DNA from 4 places in the Streptomyces sp. NBC_01314 genome. Region 2 is predicted to be linked to each of the others. Evidence: riboswitches for the same ligand, from Rfam matches in the RefSeq annotation. Region 2 holds a riboswitch; each other region holds the start of a gene.
What was found. Region 2 has a riboswitch for cyclic di-AMP ahead of OG622_RS20255 (transglycosylase SLT domain-containing protein). Riboswitches for the same ligand answer to the same signal wherever they lie in the genome.
Positions count from the first base shown of each region.

Region 1: it holds a riboswitch for cyclic di-AMP, as region 2 does, so the genes downstream of both, OG622_RS19295 (C40 family peptidase) here and OG622_RS20255 (transglycosylase SLT domain-containing protein) in region 2, are expected to answer to the same signal.
Region 3: it holds a riboswitch for cyclic di-AMP, as region 2 does, so the genes downstream of both, OG622_RS14250 (M23 family metallopeptidase) here and OG622_RS20255 (transglycosylase SLT domain-containing protein) in region 2, are expected to answer to the same signal.
Region 4: it holds a riboswitch for cyclic di-AMP, as region 2 does, so the genes downstream of both, OG622_RS29880 (transglycosylase family protein) here and OG622_RS20255 (transglycosylase SLT domain-containing protein) in region 2, are expected to answer to the same signal.

Region 1 covers NZ_CP108394.1:4,409,782-4,413,987, reverse strand. Annotated here, with positions in the region: gene OG622_RS19300 (hypothetical protein) at 1-362, shown strand, start outside; gene OG622_RS19295 (C40 family peptidase) at 367-1,593, opposite strand; cyclic di-AMP (ydaO/yuaA leader) riboswitch at 1,602-1,775, opposite strand; gene pcrA (DNA helicase PcrA) at 2,017-4,206, shown strand, end outside.
Region 2 covers NZ_CP108394.1:4,618,990-4,623,195, reverse strand. Annotated here, with positions in the region: gene OG622_RS20260 (HAD family hydrolase) at 1-806, shown strand, start outside; gene OG622_RS20255 (transglycosylase SLT domain-containing protein) at 933-1,676, opposite strand; cyclic di-AMP (ydaO/yuaA leader) riboswitch at 1,681-1,886, opposite strand; gene OG622_RS20250 (polyprenyl synthetase family protein) at 2,532-3,542, shown strand; gene OG622_RS20245 (outer membrane lipoprotein carrier protein LolA) at 3,898-4,206, shown strand, end outside.
Region 3 covers NZ_CP108394.1:3,219,156-3,223,361, reverse strand. Annotated here, with positions in the region: gene OG622_RS14260 (M16 family metallopeptidase) at 1-602, shown strand, start outside; gene OG622_RS14255 (M16 family metallopeptidase) at 599-1,987, shown strand; cyclic di-AMP (ydaO/yuaA leader) riboswitch at 2,191-2,364, shown strand; gene OG622_RS14250 (M23 family metallopeptidase) at 2,377-3,165, shown strand; gene OG622_RS14245 (GntR family transcriptional regulator) at 3,379-4,083, shown strand.
Region 4 covers NZ_CP108394.1:6,730,485-6,734,690, reverse strand. Annotated here, with positions in the region: gene eno (phosphopyruvate hydratase) at 1-1,014, opposite strand, end outside; gene OG622_RS29880 (transglycosylase family protein) at 1,451-2,158, opposite strand; cyclic di-AMP (ydaO/yuaA leader) riboswitch at 2,163-2,362, opposite strand; gene OG622_RS29875 (transglycosylase family protein) at 2,545-3,594, opposite strand; gene OG622_RS29870 (cytochrome P450) at 3,789-4,206, opposite strand, start outside.

The sequences.
Region 1 (4,206 bases), 210 kb from region 2:
GTGGAGACGGGGCCCGGGAGGCCCTGCGCTGGATGGCCGGGGCCTCCCAGGCGCCCGTGCTCCCCGACAACTGGGAGCGGTTGATCCGCCGGGCGCCCGACCTGTCGACCACGGCCGAGTACGGGACGGTGCGCGCCGTGGAACAGGTCCGGGCCTACCGGTACCTCGGCGCGACTGTGCTGCGCACCTGCACCGGACCCGCCGCCGACACCGCCCTCACCCACCTGTGGGAGACCTCCCCCGAGTGGCTGGACCGGCCGGCACCCGCCCGCGCGCAGCCGGCGACCGAGCCCGAGGTGGCGTGGGCGGCGGTGCACCAGTTCCGTGAGGGGGTACGAGGGCTGGAGCCGCTGGTGCTGTGAGGGTCTACGCCGGCCGCACCACGCTGTGGATCGACGACTCCCCGTCGGAGAAGACCGACTCCTCGCGGACGTACGCTCCCGGCTTCGGGGAATGGATCATCATGCCGTTGCCGATGTAGAGGCCGACGTGGCCGATGTTGTCGTAGAAGAAGACGAGGTCGCCCGGTCTGGCGTTGGCGAGGGAGACGGTCGCGCCCGCGGTGGCCTGCTCGTAGGTGGCACGGGGGAGGTCGACGCCGGCGGCCTTCCAGGCGGCCTGGGTGAGGCCGGAGCCGTCGTAGGAGCCGGGGCCGGTGGCGCCCCAGACGTACGGCTTGCCGATCTGCGCGCGGGCGAAGGCGAGGGCCTTGGCGGCCTTCGAGGCGTAGGTGGAGTCCTCGGCCGGGGCGGTCGTCCTGACGGCGGTGCCGGTGGACGTCTCGGTGCCGGAGGAGGCCTCCTCCCGGGTTCCCTGGCCTCCCTGGGTGCCCTGAGCTTCCTGGGTCTCCTGAGTCTCCTGGGCTGCCTGGGGCGCCGTCTGTGCCGCCTGCTGCCGCGCGAGTTCCTCGGCGGCCTCGCGGTCGGCCTCCTCCTGCTCGCGCTGTTCGATCGCGGCGAGCCGGGCCTTCTCCTCGGTGGTGAGGGTGGAGAGCAGGGTGCGGGCCACGGCGAGCTTCGCCTGGACCTTGGCCTTGCTGCTCTTGAGGGTGTTCTGTGACTCGGTGAGCTGTTCGAGGCTGTCGCTCGCCCCCTGACGCTGCTCCGTCGACTCGGCCTGCTGGGTGACGTACGTGTTGTCGACGGCGTCCTGCCGGCGATCGGTCAACCGGTCCGTCAGCTGGTTCTGGTCGAGGTAGCCCTGCGGGTCGTCCGCCAGGAGCGGCGAGGCCTGGTCGGGGGCGGCGGCGCCCGCGAGGTACTGGGCCGCGGCGGACGAACCGAGTTCCCCCGGCGCCCCGTCGGGTTTCCCCGTGCGCTTGGCGACCCCGTCGGGGAGGGTGTCGACCTGTTTCTTCGGCCTGGTCGTCCTCTCCTTGGCCGCGCTGTAGTTCTCGGTCGCCGAACCGGCCTTGCGGTAGAGGTCGTCGACCTTCTTCTCGACTTCCTCCAGGCTCGGCTTGTCGTCGGTCGAGGGCGCGGCGGCGGCCGTCTGGGAGAGCAGGGCCACGGAGGTGAGGGCGGCCGTGGCGAGAGCGGGGGTGCGTATGCCCGCGCGCGTTCCGGCCGGACGCGGCTTGCGGTGCGGCGCCATGGTTCGGCGTCTCCTTCCGTTGTCCGCCTACCGGGTTAGCTGTCGGGTTCGGGCGCAAGCTTCGGAAGGTTTGCCCTACGACCCTTGCCGCGTGCGGCGGTCGGGTCGATTCACCCCAGAGATCGGTGGGTCCCCGGCTCCGGCGGCCTCGGGAGGCATACCGGACTCGGCGGAGGCTGTGCGGCCCGGCGACGTTCGCCGGTTGGGTCGTACGGCCCTAAGGAAAAAGCTAGCCAACTCGTGTGGCCCGTGTGAAGGTTGATGTGCGATATGCCCGATACGTTTTCGTGACCTTAGCCTCTTCGGCGCGACAAGCGGTACGCTCGATGGCTCACCGTCGCACGGCGGTCGCGGTGAGTGTCGGGTGCGGACTTCCCGGGGCGGCCTCTCGCTGTCAGTGGGGGCGCCTAGACTCGGAGAGCGATGAGCAGCCTCTTTGACGACAGCTTCCTGGCGGACCTCCAGGCCCCTCGCGGCCACGCGGAGGAACCCCCGCCGCCGCCCGAGGACGATCACGTACCGGAGCCGCTTCCGGACGATCTGTTCGGTGGGAAGTTCGACGCGCCTCCGGACCGGGACGCCTACTACCGCGACGGCGCCCCCCGCCCGGCGATCGACGCGGCGGCGCTCCTGGACGGGCTGAACGAGAACCAGCGCGCGGCCGTGGTCCACGCGGGCTCGCCCCTGCTCATCGTGGCCGGTGCCGGCTCCGGCAAGACCCGGGTGCTCACCCACCGCATCGCGCATCTGCTCGGCGAGCGGCAGGTCCACCCGGGCCAGATCCTCGCGATCACCTTCACCAACAAGGCCGCGGGCGAGATGAAGGAGCGCGTCGAGCACCTCGTCGGACCGCGCGCCAACGCGATGTGGGTCATGACCTTCCACAGCGCGTGCGTACGGATCCTGAGGCGCGAGTCGAAGAGACTCGGCTTCACGTCCTCCTTCTCGATCTACGACGCGGCCGACAGCAAGCGGCTGATGGCGCTCGTCTGCCGTGACCTGGACCTCGATCCCAAGCGCTTCCCGCCCAAGTCCTTCAGCGCCAAGATCTCGAACCTGAAGAACGAGCTGATCGACGAGGAGGACTTCGCCGCCCAGGCCTCCGACGGTTTCGAGAAGACCCTCGCGCAGGCCTACGCGCTCTACCAGTCCCGCCTCCGCGAGGCGAACGCGCTCGACTTCGACGACCTGATCATGACGACGGTCAATCTGCTGCGTGCCTTCCCGGACGTCGCCGAGCACTACCACCGCCGCTTCCGGCATGTGCTCGTCGACGAGTACCAGGACACCAACCACGCCCAGTACGCCCTGGTCAGAGAGCTGGTCGGTACCTCCGAGCACCCCGTTGGCGTACCGCCCGCCGAGTGGGACGTACCCCCCGCCGAGCTCTGCGTCGTGGGTGACGCGGACCAGTCGATCTACGCGTTCCGCGGCGCGACCATCCGGAACATCCTCCAGTTCGAGGAGGACTACCCGGACGCGACGACGATCCTGCTGGAGCAGAACTACCGCTCCACCCAGACCATCCTGAGCGCGGCCAACGCCGTCATCGAGCGCAACGAGTCCCGCCGCCCCAAGAACCTGTGGACGAACGCGGGCGCGGGTGCGCAGATCACCGGCTATGTCGCCGACACCGAGCACGACGAGGCCCAGTTCGTCGCCGACGAGATAGACCGACTGACGGACGCGGGCGACGCGAAGGCCGGCGACGTCGCCGTCTTCTACCGGACGAACGCCCAGTCCCGAGTCTTCGAAGAGATCTTCATCCGCGTCGGCCTGCCCTACAAGGTCGTCGGCGGTGTCCGCTTCTACGAGCGCAAGGAGGTCCGGGACGTCCTCGCGTACCTGCGCGTTCTCGCCAACCCGGAGGACTCTGTCCCGCTGCGCCGCATCCTCAACGTGCCCAAGCGCGGCATCGGCGACCGCGCCGAGGCCATGATCGACGCTCTCTCGCAGCGCGAGAAGATCAGCTTCCCGCAGGCCTTGAAGCGCGTCGACGAGGCGTACGGCATGGCGGCCCGGTCGACGAACGCCGTCAAGCGGTTCAACACGCTGATGGAGGACCTGCGGACCGTCGTCGAGTCCGGCGCCGGACCGGCCACCATCCTGGAGGCGGTCCTCGAACGCACCGGCTACCTGGCCGAGTTGCAGGCGTCGACCGACCCGCAGGACGAGACCCGCATCGAGAACCTCCAGGAACTCGCCGCCGTGGCACTGGAGTTCGAGCAGGAGTCCGGGGCCGCGGAAGGTGAGGGCGAGGCGGCGGCCGCGACTCCCGTCGGGCTCCCCGCCTTCCTGGAGCGGGTGGCGCTGGTCGCCGACTCCGACCAGATCCCGGACGACGAGGAGGACGGCTCGGGCGTCATCACGCTCATGACCCTCCACACCGCCAAGGGCCTGGAGTTCCCGGTCGTCTTCCTGACCGGCATGGAGGACGGCGTCTTCCCGCACATGCGCGCCCTCGGCCAGGCCAAGGAACTGGAGGAGGAGCGTCGCCTCGCGTACGTCGGCATCACCCGCGCGCGTGAACGGCTGTACCTCACCCGGTCCTCGCTCCGCAGCGCCTGGGGCCAGCCCTCGTACAACCCGCCGTCCCGCTTCCTGGAGGAGATC
Region 2 (4,206 bases):
TGGCCGCACCCACCGCATATTCACTCATCGCCACTGACCTGGACGGAACGCTCCTGCGCAGTGACGACACGCTCTCCGACCGGTCCCTCGCCGCGCTGGCGCGGGCCACGAGGGCCGGTGCTCAGCACCTCGTGGTGACGGGACGGCCGGCACCGAGAGTGCGACCACTGCTGGAGGACCTCGGCAGCAGGGGGCTCGCGGTGTGCGGACAGGGCGCGCAGTTGTACGACACCGGCGCGGACCGGCTGCTCTGGTCCGTCACCCTGGACCGGGAACTCGCCGAGACCGCGCTCGGCAAGATCGAGGCGGAGGTCGGACAGGTGTACGCCGCCGTCGACCAGGACGGGGTCGACGGCCTCACCCTGATCGAGCCGGGCTACCTCATGCCGCACCCCACGCTGCCCGCCGTACGGGTGCCGCGCCGGGACGACCTGTGGTGCGAGCCGATCAGCAAGGTGCTGCTGCGCCATCCCTATCTGTCCGACGACGAGTTGGCCTCGGCGGCGCGGATGGCGGTCGGGTCGCTGGCGACGGTCACCATGTCGGGTCCCGGCACCGTCGAACTCCAGCCATGCGGCATCACCAAGGCGACGGGCCTCGCCCTGGCCGCCGACCATCTCGGACTGACCCCGGACCGGACCATCGCCTTCGGTGACATGCCCAACGACATCCCGATGTTCGACTGGGCCGCGCACGGGGTCGCCATGGCCAACGCCCACCCCGAACTCAAGGCCGTCGCCGACGAGGTGACCCTCTCCAACGAGGACGACGGCATCGCGGTGGTGCTGGAGAGGCTCTTCCCGTGAAGGCTCTGCCGTGCACCGCCCTTCCGTGAACGGCTCTTCCCGCACATGCCTGTTCCCCTGGGCCCGCCGGCCCAGGGGAACAGAGTGAAGAAGGTGGAGCAGGTGGAGAAGGTGGAGCTGGAGGGCTTAGTACGCGCCGAAGACGTTGTCGATCGAGCCGTACCTCGCGGCGGCGTAGTTGCACGCCGCCGTGATGTTCGCGACCGGGTCGTAGGGGTCGTACACGGTGCCGGAGACGTGGTACGCGGCGAAGGTCGGGTCGATGACCTGGAGGAGGCCCTTCGACGGGATGCCCGCGGCGGCGTTGGAGTCCCAGTTGTTGATGGCCTGCGGGTTGCCCGACGACTCACGGATGATGTTGCGGTAGATCCCGTCGTACGTCCCGGGAATTCCCTTTTGCGCCATGATGTCCAGCGACTCGCGGATCCAGCCGTCGAGGTTGTTCGCGTACGTCTTGACCGACGCCTGTGTGGCCGTGGAGGCCGTCGACGCCTTCTGCGCCGTGGAGGGCTTCGTCGCGTTCAGCTTCAGCTTCAGGCCCGGCCGGATCAGTGCCGGGTTGTCGCCGATGGCCGCGCGGTTGTTCTTGTAGAGCCGCTGCCAGCCGCCCTTGGTGTGGTGCTTGCGCGAGATGGAGGAGAGCGTGTCACCGGAGGCCACGGTGTACGTCGTGGGCTTGGGCAGGGCCACGGCCGGCGCGGACTGTGGAACCGACTGTACGGAGGTGGCGGCCTGGGTCGGGGCGGCGGCGTTCGCGGTCGTGGCGGCCGTGAGCGGGAGGGCCAGTGCGGCCCCGCCCGTTCCGGCGGCGACGAGGCCGCGGGTCAGCGCGTTGCTTTTGGGGCGGCGGTGTTTGCCTCGTGCGAGCATGGCGGATTCCTCTCCGTCGCCTACGGGGTGAGCTGTCGGGTTCGGGCTGGAGATGCCCGGCCGTGCGTGTCGTCCCGGCGGTCGCTGTGCGTGCGGCGTCCGCCGGGCGTACTGCGCGTGGCTTTACCCCAAGCCGGTCCGAATGGGGAAAATCGGACCGACGGCTTACCTGGGTCCCCCGCTCCTGCCGTGCGTGGATGAGTGGTGATGGGTGGGGGGTCCGGGGCGGCGGCAGGATTCGGCGGTCCGTCCGGACGAGGTGTGAACGTATGCGAGAGCACACGAAGGGAACAAGTCCCGGTTTGGCGCTTTGATCCAGTTGACCTTGAGTTTGCCGCGTTTCGCCCTTGCTGTCGGGGTGCTGTTCATGGCTCAACTTGCCTACCGCAAAGGGAAAGTCGGCGGCATGGAGTGAGGGCGCCGCGCGGGATGCCCGTGACCCAACTCACGGGAGAAGTCGGGTGAAGTGTCGAGTAAGCGGCAAATAGGTCAACTCGGGCTGGAGTGAAGTGGTGCATATGGGTGGAAAGCGGTGGGCCTGCGAGCACGGATTCGCCCGGCCGGGCAGCACGTGGGCGTCTCCGGGGGAGCGGCGGGTACCCGGGGCGGGTCGTCGAGGCCGGGGCGGCACGCGCGTCGGTGAATATCGGCGCGGACCAGTTGATCAAGAATATGGGGAGTGCGGTCCATACCACCCGGGGCGAAGCCGTGGGCGCTCGTGGTGATCGAAAGGTGACCGGATACGCTGACTCGGGTGATGACAGCGACAGATCGACAGACTTTGTCATCGACTGTGAGAGCGACCTAGACCGACCGTGTGACCGTCATCAGACGTCAGCAGACAGGAGAACCCTCGTGACCGTCGTCGAGCCGTTTGGGCTGAGCGCGCGGGACCAGGCTCTCGAAGCCGATGTCCAGGCCGGAATGGCGGCCGTCGAGGAGGGTCTGCTGGAGGCGACCAAGAGCGGGGTCCCGTTCATCCAGGAGGCCGCCCAGCACCTGCTGCGCGCGGGCGGCAAGCGATTCCGGCCGCTGCTGGTGATGCTCGCGGCGCAGTTCGGCGACCCGTACGCGCCGGGTGTCGTGCCCTCGGCGGTGGTGGTCGAGCTGACGCATCTCGCCACGCTGTACCACGACGACGTGATGGACGAGGCCGAGGTGCGCCGGGGCGTGCCGAGCGCCAACGCCCGCTGGGACAACTCCCTGGCCGTGCTGACCGGTGACTTCCTCTTCGCCCGCGCCTCGCACGTCCTCGCCGACCTCGGTCCCGACGCCGTCCGCATCCAGGCCGAGGCCTTCGAGCGGCTGGTCACCGGGCAGATCCTGGAGACCGCCGGGCCGCGCGACGGACGCGACCCGATCGACCACTACCTCGACGTGCTGGGCGGCAAGACCGGGTCGCTGGTCGCGGTCGCCGGGCGGCTCGGCGCGCTGATGGCGGGCGCCGACGAGACCGTGGTCGACGTGCTGACCCAGTACGGGGAGCGGCTCGGTGTCGCCTTCCAGCTCGCGGACGACGTCCTCGACATCGCCTCCGACACGCACGAGTCCGGCAAGACGCCCGGCACGGATCTCCGTGAGGGTGTGCCGACCATGCCGGTGCTGCGGCTGCGTGAGCGCGCGGGGCGGCTGGGGCTGCCGGACGACATCGCCCTGTGCGAACTGCTCGACTCCGACCTCACCGACGACGCCCGCCACGCCGAGGCGCTGGCCCGGCTGCGCGTCCACCCCGCCCTTGAGCAGGCCCGCCGTGACACGGTCCGCTACGCGGAGGAGGCGCGGGCCGTCCTGGCACCGCTCCCGGAGTGCGACGCGAAGGCGGCACTGGTGGAGCTGTGCGACGCGGTGGTGCACCGCGCCGGTTAGCCACCGCCGGCCCCGGACTGCCACCCCCGGCCCCGGACTGCCCACGTCCCGTACGAGGCGGACCACGTCCCGTACGGGATGACGAGGCCGGACCACACCCATCCACCGCTAGCGCGTGCGTTCGACCGGCGGCGCCATCCCTGACGACCCCTACGGGGTGCGGGGATGCGCCGCCTCGCCATGTCATCCCGTGCGGGTCGCCATGTCATCCCGTAGCAGTACACGGAGTTGAGTCCCGAGTCTGACGATTCCCGTCCGCCGATTTGGTCAGATGGGTATCACCACTCCTCACCGATTCGGGTGAGAATGGCGGCTCCGAGTAGACGCCGCCGCCGACGACGGAGGTAAGGCACACATGGCACCGTACGAAACCGACGACAGCACCCGGTCCGGCGACGCCGCCGCGCTCGCGGCCGAGGCCGAGGAGATGCGCTCGGCACGGCGACGCAAGGCCGCGCGGTACGTCGTCCCGGTCACCGTGCTGGGCGTGGCCGCCGCGACCATCGGGCTCGTCCCGGCCTTCGCCGGCTCCGGCGACCCCGATCTGCCGAAGATCAGCGCGCAGGAACTCATCGAGAAGATCGCCGCGTCGGACGTACAGCAGGTGTCCGGCACGGTGAAGATCACCACGGATCTGGGCCTGCCCGACCTGGGCGGTCTCGTG
Region 3 (4,206 bases), 1.4 Mb from region 2:
GCGCGTTGATGGCCTCCTACCGGCTGCCGGAGGACGGCACGCGCGCGTGCGACGCGGCCGACCTGGCGCTCACGATCCTCGGCGGCGGCGAGTCGTCCCGCCTCTACAACCGGCTCGTACGGCGTGACCGTACGGCCGTGACGGCCGGGTTCGGCCTGCTGCGGCTGGCCGGCGCGCCCTCCGTGGCGTGGATGGACGTGAAGACCTCCGGTGACGTCGAGGTGCCCGTCATCGAGGCCGCCGTCGACGAGGAACTCGCCCGGTTCGCCGCGGAGGGCCCCACGGCGGAGGAGATGGAGCGCGCCCAGGCCCAGCTGGAGCGCGAGTGGCTGGACCGGCTCGGCACGGTCTCGGGCCGCGCCGACGAACTGTGCCGGTACGCGGTCCTGTTCGGCGACCCGAAGCTCGCCCTCACCGCCGTCGACCGTGTCCTCGAAGTGACGGCCGACGAGGTCCAGGAGATCGCCAAGGCGCGCCTCAGGCCCGACAACCGCGCAGTGCTCGTGTACGAGCCCGTCGCCGGCGAAGAGGGCGCCGAAGAGGAAGCCGCCGAGGCGGACGCCGTCGAAACCACCGACGAGAACGAGGAGTCGGCGAAGTGACCGAGCTCGCGACCATGGACTTCCACCCGCAGCCCCAGGCCGGCGACGCCAGGCCCTGGGCGTTCCCGGCACCCGAGCGCGGCACCCTGGACAACGGCCTGACCGTGCTCCACTGTCACCGCCCCGGCCAGCAGGTCGTCGCCGTCGAGGTCATCCTCGACGCGCCCCTGGACGCCGAGCCGACCGGCCTCGACGGCGTCGCCACCATCATGACCAGGGCGTTCTCCGAGGGCACCGACAAGCACACGGCCGAGGAGTTCGCCGCCGAGCTGGAGCGCTGCGGCGCCACCCTGGACTCGCACGCCGACCACCCCTGCGTACGCCTGTCCCTCGAAGTGCCCGTGTCACGGCTGGAGAAAGCCCTCGGGCTGCTCGCCGACGCGCTGCGGGCACCCGCGTTCGAGGACAGCGAGATCGAGCGGCTGGTGGCCAACCGGCTCGACGAGATCCCGCACGAGACCGCCAACCCGGGCCGCCGGGCCGCCAAGGAGCTCTACAGGCAGCTGTTCCCGGCCACGTCCCGCATGTCGCGGCCCCGCCAGGGCACCGAGGAGACCGTGGAGGGCATCGACTCCGCGGCCGTACGCGCCTTCTACGAGCGGCACGTACGCCCCGCGACAGCCACCGCCGTGGTGGTCGGCGACCTCACCGGGGTCGACCTCGACACGCTGCTCGGCGAGACCCTGGGCGCCTGGACCGGCTCCGCGGCCAAGCCGAGCACCGTGCCGTCGGTGAGCGCCGACGACACCGGGCGGGTGATCATCGTGGACCGCCCCGGCTCCGTACAGACCCAGTTGCTCATCGGCCGGGTGGGCGCCGACCGGCACGACCGTGTGTGGCCCGCCCAGGTGCTCGGCACCTACTGCCTCGGTGGCACCCTCACCTCCCGTCTGGACCGGGTCCTGCGCGAGGAGAAGGGCTACACCTACGGGGTGCGCGCGTTCGGCCAGGTGCTGCGTTCCGCGCCCGACGGCTCGGGCACGGCGATGCTCGCCATCAGCGGCTCCGTCGACACACCCAACACCGGTCCGGCGCTCGACGACCTGTGGACCGTGCTGCGCACGCTGGCCGCCGAGGGGTTGACCGACACCGAGCGTGACGTCGCCGTGCAGAACCTCGTCGGGGTCGCCCCCCTCAAGTTCGAGACCGCCGCGGCCGTGGCGAACACGCTGGCCGACCAGGTCGAGCAGCACCTGCCGGACGACTACCAGTCGACGCTTTACCGCCAACTCGCCGCCACCGGCACGGTGGAGGCCACCGCGGCCGTCGTGAGCGCCTTCCCGGTGGACCGTCTGGTGACCGTGCTCGTCGGGGACGCCGCGCAGATCGAGGAGCCGGTCAGGGCCCTCGGAATCGGTGAAGTCACCGTCGTACCGGCCGAGTAGGAACCGGACGAAAAGACGCGCGCCTGTGGGGCCCTGGTGACTGAAGAGTCACCAGGGCCCACGTTTGTCCGTATTGATGGCGGAGGTTGCGTGTCTGACCTGTGGCGTACTTAACAAATCCTGTGATCCGTTTGTTATTTCGAAGGCGGCCCACTTAGCGTCGGTCCGGCTGTTCGTCAGAAGTTCGCCGCAGCCGCGGCACCGGACAGTCATCGCCGAGTCCCCGCATGGCGCGAGCCAGGGGAGCCGGGGACCCACCGAAGTCCCTGGGGTGAATCGGGTGCCCTTCGCGAGCCACGCGAAACGAGGGGTGGCCGTAGGAGACCTTCCTGCTCCGAACCCGTCAGCTAACCCGGTAGGCGAGAGGGAAGGAAAGGACCACCCACTTCATGGCGTTCACCCGCGCCCCCGGGAAGCACCGCCGCCCCGGCCGTGTACAGCGCACGACCACGAGGAACGTGGGCGTCGCCGCTCTCACCACCACCGGTGTCATCGGCACCCTGGCCGCCCCCGCGCTCGCCGCGGAGGAGCCCGCAGTCGAGCAGACCGGCCTGAACCAGATCATCGTGCTCGGCGACACGGTCGCCGACCAGGTGGACGCCCAGGCCGCCGCCCAGCAGCAGGCCGCCGAGGTGGCCGCGGTCAAGAAGAAGGCACAGGAGGAGGCCAGGAAGGCCGCCGCCGAGAAGGCCGAGCAGGAACGTGCCGTCGCCAAGGAGCGCGAGGAGATCAAGGCCCGTGCCGCCCGTGCGGCCGAGCGCGAGCGCCTCAACACCTATGTCTCCCCCATCAGCGGCTCGTACATCTCCACCGGCTACAAGGCCGGCGGCGCCGTCTGGTCCTCCGGCAGCCACACCGGCGTCGACTTCCACGCCGCCACCGGCACGTCCGTCCTGGCGGTCGGCTCCGGCACCGTCGTGGAGGCGGGCTGGGGCGGCGCGTACGGCAACAACATCGTCATCAAGATGACCGACGGCACGTACACCCAGTACGGCCACCTGTCGTCCATCGGCGTCTCCGTCGGCCAGACGGTCACCCCCGGCCAGCAGATCGGCCTCTCCGGGGCGACCGGCAACGTCACCGGCCCGCATCTGCACTTCGAGGCCCGGACGACGGCCGAGTACGGCTCGGACATCGACCCTGTCGCCTACCTGCGCTCGCACGGCGTGAACGTCTGACGCAACTCGCGCGGCGCACTCCGGCGCGACGCTCCACGCTTCCCCGAAGGCCCCGGCTCACCGAGCCGGGGCTTTTCGCGTTGTGACGTACCTCCTGTCCAAAAAATATCCCTGGATTCCGGCCTGCCATCGGAAATTCCGGCCCGCTGCAATAGAGTCGCTGGAACACACGTCAACTATCGACGTTTCACGGGGATTAAGGCGGAGGTCGGTATGCGTATTCCGGCGCACTCGGTATGCACGGCGATCCGTGATGACATCGTCGCGGGTGTCTACGAGCGCGGCAGCCGTCTCACCGAGGAACTGCTCGCCCGCCGGTACGGCGTCAGCCGGGTCCCCGTGCGCGAGGCGCTGCGCACGCTGGAGGCCGAGGGCTTCGTGGTGACCCGCCGGCACGCGGGCGCGTGCGTCGCCGAGCCGACCGAACTGGAGGCCGCCGACCTGCTGGAGATGCGCATGCTGCTGGAGCCGCTGGGCGCCGCCCGCGCCGCCCAGCGCCGCACGGAGGCGCACCTCAAAGTGTTGCGCGGCCTGGTCAGGCTGGGCCAGGAGCGGGCCAGGAGGGGCACCAGCGAGGATCTGCGCTCCCTGGGCGGCTGGTTCCACGAGACGCTCGCACAGGCGTCCGGCAGCCCCGCCCTGACCTCGACGCTCGCCCAGCTGCGGCACAAGATCGCCTGGATGTACGCGGTCGAGGCACCCGCCAACCCCGTGGAGTCCTGGGCGGAGCACGGCGGCATCGTGGACGCCGTCGCGCGCGGCGACAGCGACCGGGCCCGGACGATCACGTCCCTGCACACCGAGCGCGCCACCGCCGTGCACCGGCTCCGATTTCCGGGCGGGGCCGGCGGGACGGAACGCCCGGAGCGTGTGAGGACTTCGCAACATTCCGTAAACACGCCGAGCCTGCGGCATTAACACGGGAGCCGTATACAAAGAAGGAAGAATTCCGCGGGGCATTTTTTCCGCTGCCCGCGGAACGAAAACGGGACGAAAAAGCGAAGGGCCCGCCCGATAAATCGGACGAGCCCTTCGGTGTGT
Region 4 (4,206 bases), 2.1 Mb from region 2:
CTGGTTGACCTTGACGAGCAGGGCGTTGGCGGAGCCCTCCTCGATGCCGCGGGCGAGACGCTCCGGGTTGGTGACGAACAGGTCGTCGCCGACGATCTGGACCTTGTCGCCCAGCTTCTCGGTGATGGCGTTCCAGCCGGCCCAGTCGTCCTCGTACAGCGGGTCCTCGATGGAGACGAGCGGGTACGCCTCGACGAGCTCGGCGTAGTACTCGGTCATGTCGGCGGCGGAGCGCTCCTTGCCCTCGAAGGTGTAGACGCCGTCCTTGTAGAACTCGGAGGCGGCGACGTCCAGCGCGAGGGCGATCTGCTCGCCGGGGGTGTAACCGGCCTCCTTGATGGCCTCGAGGATGAGGTCGAGGGCGGCGCGGTTGGACTCCAGGTTCGGGGCGAAGCCGCCCTCGTCGCCGAGACCGGTGGACAGGCCCTTGGTCTTCAGCACCTTCTTGAGGGTGTGGTAGACCTCGGCGCCCCAGCGCAGGGCCTCGGAGAAGGACTCCGCGCCGATGGGGGCGATCATGAACTCCTGGATGTCCACGTTGGAGTCGGCGTGCGAGCCGCCGTTCAGGATGTTCATCATCGGAACGGGCAGCAGGTGCGCGTTCGGGCCGCCCAGGTAGCGGAAGAGCGGCAGGTCGCTGGCCTCGGAGGCGGCGTGCGCGACGGCGAGGGAGACGCCGAGGATGGCGTTGGCGCCGAGGGAGGCCTTGTTGTCGGTGGCGTCCAGGTCGAACATCGCCTGGTCGATCAGGCGCTGCTCGGTGGCGTCGTAGCCGACGAGCTCCGGGCCGATCTGCTCGATCACGGCGAGGACGGCCTTCTCGACGCCCTTGCCGAGGTAGCGGTTGGGGTCGCCGTCACGGAGCTCGATGGCTTCGAAGGCACCCGTGGATGCGCCGGACGGAACGGCGGCACGACCCGTGCTGCCGTCGTCGAGGCCGACCTCGACCTCGACGGTGGGGTTGCCTCGCGAGTCGAGGATTTCCCGGGCTACGACGACGTCGATGGACGGCACGAGCATCTCCTTCATGGGATGTGACGCTGGTTGCGCGGGGCCGCTGGGGCCCTGCGACTAGAGCCTAACCGCCCCCGGGCCGTCGGCAGCCGACCGACCGTCCCGTGGACAGACAGACGGTACCCATTGTTCCAGCTCGGAACAAAGGGGGGTGGGCGAGAAAGTGAACAGAAGGAGGGAGCCGCGCGGGAAAACGCGCGAAAAAAGCCCCGCCTCGGTGCGTACGGGGGAATGCGCACCGGGGCGGGGGACCCGTGGGGACGGGGGGACGGCCCTCACGAGGTCTTCACTATGGAGGACACGGATGTGAGTGGGCTGTGGTTCAGCCGGGGAGCGGCCTTGTTTCCTCGGCCCGGCTGAACCCGCCCCGCCTGCCCGGCTGTGGGGGCGGCCGTGGGGATGGCAGGCGTCTGGCGGCCGTCGCGATCGCCGCGGGTCAGCTCAGGTGGAGCTGCTGACCGGGGTAGATGACGTCGGCGTCGTCGATGATGTCCTTGTTCAGCTCGAAGAGCTTCTCCCAGCCACCCTTGACGTTCTTCTCCGCGGCGATGCCGCTGAGGGTGTCGCCGCTGACGACCTTGTACTCGCCGTCACCCTTCTTGACCTTCTTGCCGGTCGGGGTCTTGACGGTGGCGCGCTCGGAGGAGCGGGAGGAGCGGGTGTCCTCGGTGCTCTTCTTGGTGCTCTCCTGCGTGCTCTCCTGCGTGCTCTCCTGCGAGGAGGAGCCGGAGTTCGAGTTGCCGCTGGAGGCGGCGGCGCCGTCGTAGGAGGCGCCGGACAGGCCGGTGCCGCAGACCGGCCAGGCACCCTTGCCCTGGCCCGCGAGGACCTTCTCGGCGATCGCGATCTGCTGGGCCTTGCTCGCCTGGTTGGCGGTGGAGGCGTACTGCGTACCGCCGTAGGCGGCCCAGGTGGAGGCCGAGAACTGCAGACCGCCGTAGTAGCCGTTGCCGGTGTTGATGGACCAGTTGCCGCCGGACTCGCACTGGGCGACGGCGTCCCACTCGGAGGCGGTGGCGGCGGAGGCGGTGCCGGCGACCATCAGCGGGGCGGCGATGGCGGCGGCGCCGGTGACACCGGCGACGGCGATGGCGCGAGCAGCCTTGGACGGGCGACGGTGCTTGCCCTTGCTGGAAAACAGCATGGAGTGATCCCCTCACCGACGCCTACGAGGTGAGCTGTCGGGTTCGGGCCGGTTGAGTTGCCCGGCCGCGCACGCTCGCCTTTCGGCTCACGTCGCGCGGCTTCACCCCAAGCCGGTTCCGGACGTACGACCCCGAAGGGCCGCAACCGCCGGACCCGGCACTTACCTTGGGTCCCCCGCTCCTGCCTACGGCGCTTGACGCGTCGACTGTTCCTCGCGGTCGCTGGCAGGATTCGGCGTGCCGACCGCAAAGGCCCGCTGTGGCGAGCGGTCACGACCGTAAACAGGTGATTGCCCGAATTTCAAAGACGATCAGGGGGTCTGTGATTCATCTCCCACATAGATCAAAACGGGCATTCAGGTACGAACCATGACCCGAACTGTCGCTACTTTTCGCCCGTTTCGGCACCGACTTCGAGGGTCTGACCGGGAAGGATAAGGTCCGGGTCAGTTCCGACCGTGCCCTCGTTCTCGGCGTACAGCTCCCGCCACCCGCCGCCCAGGTCGAGCGAGTTCACGATGCCCGTCAGACTGTCGCCCACACGGACCGTGTACGCGCCGTCCACGACCTCGCGCGCCGCGTCGCCGCCACGGGAGGCGTGACGGCCGGGGGGCACGGAGTCGATGCCTGAGCCATCGCCCGCGCCCGTGTCGGCCTCGACATCCGAGTCGACGTTCTCGTCGGCACTGGCGCCGCGGTGACGGCCGGTGCCGCTGTCGCTGTCATCGGCAGCCGAAGGGCTGTCCTTCTGGCTGGAATTGTCCTGGTTTCCGCTGCCGGAGTCTGCGGCGTCGCCCTCGTCGGCGCCGTCCTTCGCCTTGAGGGAATCTTCGAAGACATCCTCGGACGCGTCCGTGGATTCAGCCGATTCGGGCGATTCGGGCGATTCGACGGAGTCGTCCGTGCCGGTCGATCCGGTCGATCCGGTGGAATCCGACGACTTGGCCGAGTCGGTCGAGTCGGATGAATCCGGTGAACCAGATGAATCGGAAGAACCGGAGGAGCTGTCGGAGTTCGACGAGTCGTCCGCGAGGCCCGTGTCAACGTCGGCGGAACCGGAGTCGCCGCCGAGGTTGTGGAGCAGTCCGCAGGTGGCCCAGACACCGACGCCCTGGTCGGCGAGAACCTTCTCGGCGACCGCTATCTGCTGCGAACGGCTGGCCAGGTCGGCGGCCGTCGCGTAGTCGAGGCCTCCGTACTTCTCCCAGTTCGCCTGGGTCAGCTGGAGGCCGCCGTAGCGTCCGTTCCCGGTGTCCGCGCTCCAGGAGCTGCCACTCTCGCACTCCGCCACCTGGTCCCAGGTGGTTCCACTGGCCGCGCTCGCGCCGGTGGCGCCGAGGAGTGGGATCGCGATGGCCGAGCCGGTCACTCCGGCTGCGACGAGGAGGGCGGGAGCCTGACGGGGGCGACGGTGACGACCGTTCCCGGAGAGCATGCGGTTGCCTTTCACACGACAGCGGTGGCCTGTGCGACGAGCGCACTACGCCCTTCGCACTGACGTGTGAACGTATCGGCAGTCGATCAGTTGTCACAAGTTAATGCAGCACAGATCACGTGAAGATCACAGAGTTGAGGGAGCGTCATCTTCTGATGCGGAATGGGGTATTGCTACGGGCCGCCCGGTTACCGCTACGGACCGCTTACGGGCCGCTCCCGCGGGGTGAATTCCACCGGAAGCGTGCGCAACCCGCGCATGATGAGACCCCCTCGCCACCTCAAATCGGCTGAATCCACTGCGAGTCGCAGATCGGGGAGGCGGGTGAGGAGCGTCGCCAGCGCGGTCTGGCCTTCGAGGCGGGCGAGGGGGGCGCCGAGGCAGTAGTGGATTCCGTGGCCGTACCCGAGGTGCTGGTTGTCACGGCGGGAGAGGTCGAGGGTGTCGGGGTCGTCGAAGCGGGCCGGGTCGCGGTCGGCCGCCGCGAGCACGACGAGGACGGGATCGCCGGGGGCGATGTCCTGGCCGCCGATGGTGAGGGGTTGGGTCGCGAAGCGCCAGGTGGCGAGTTCGACGGGGCCGTCGTAGCGGAGGAGTTCCTCGACGCCGGTT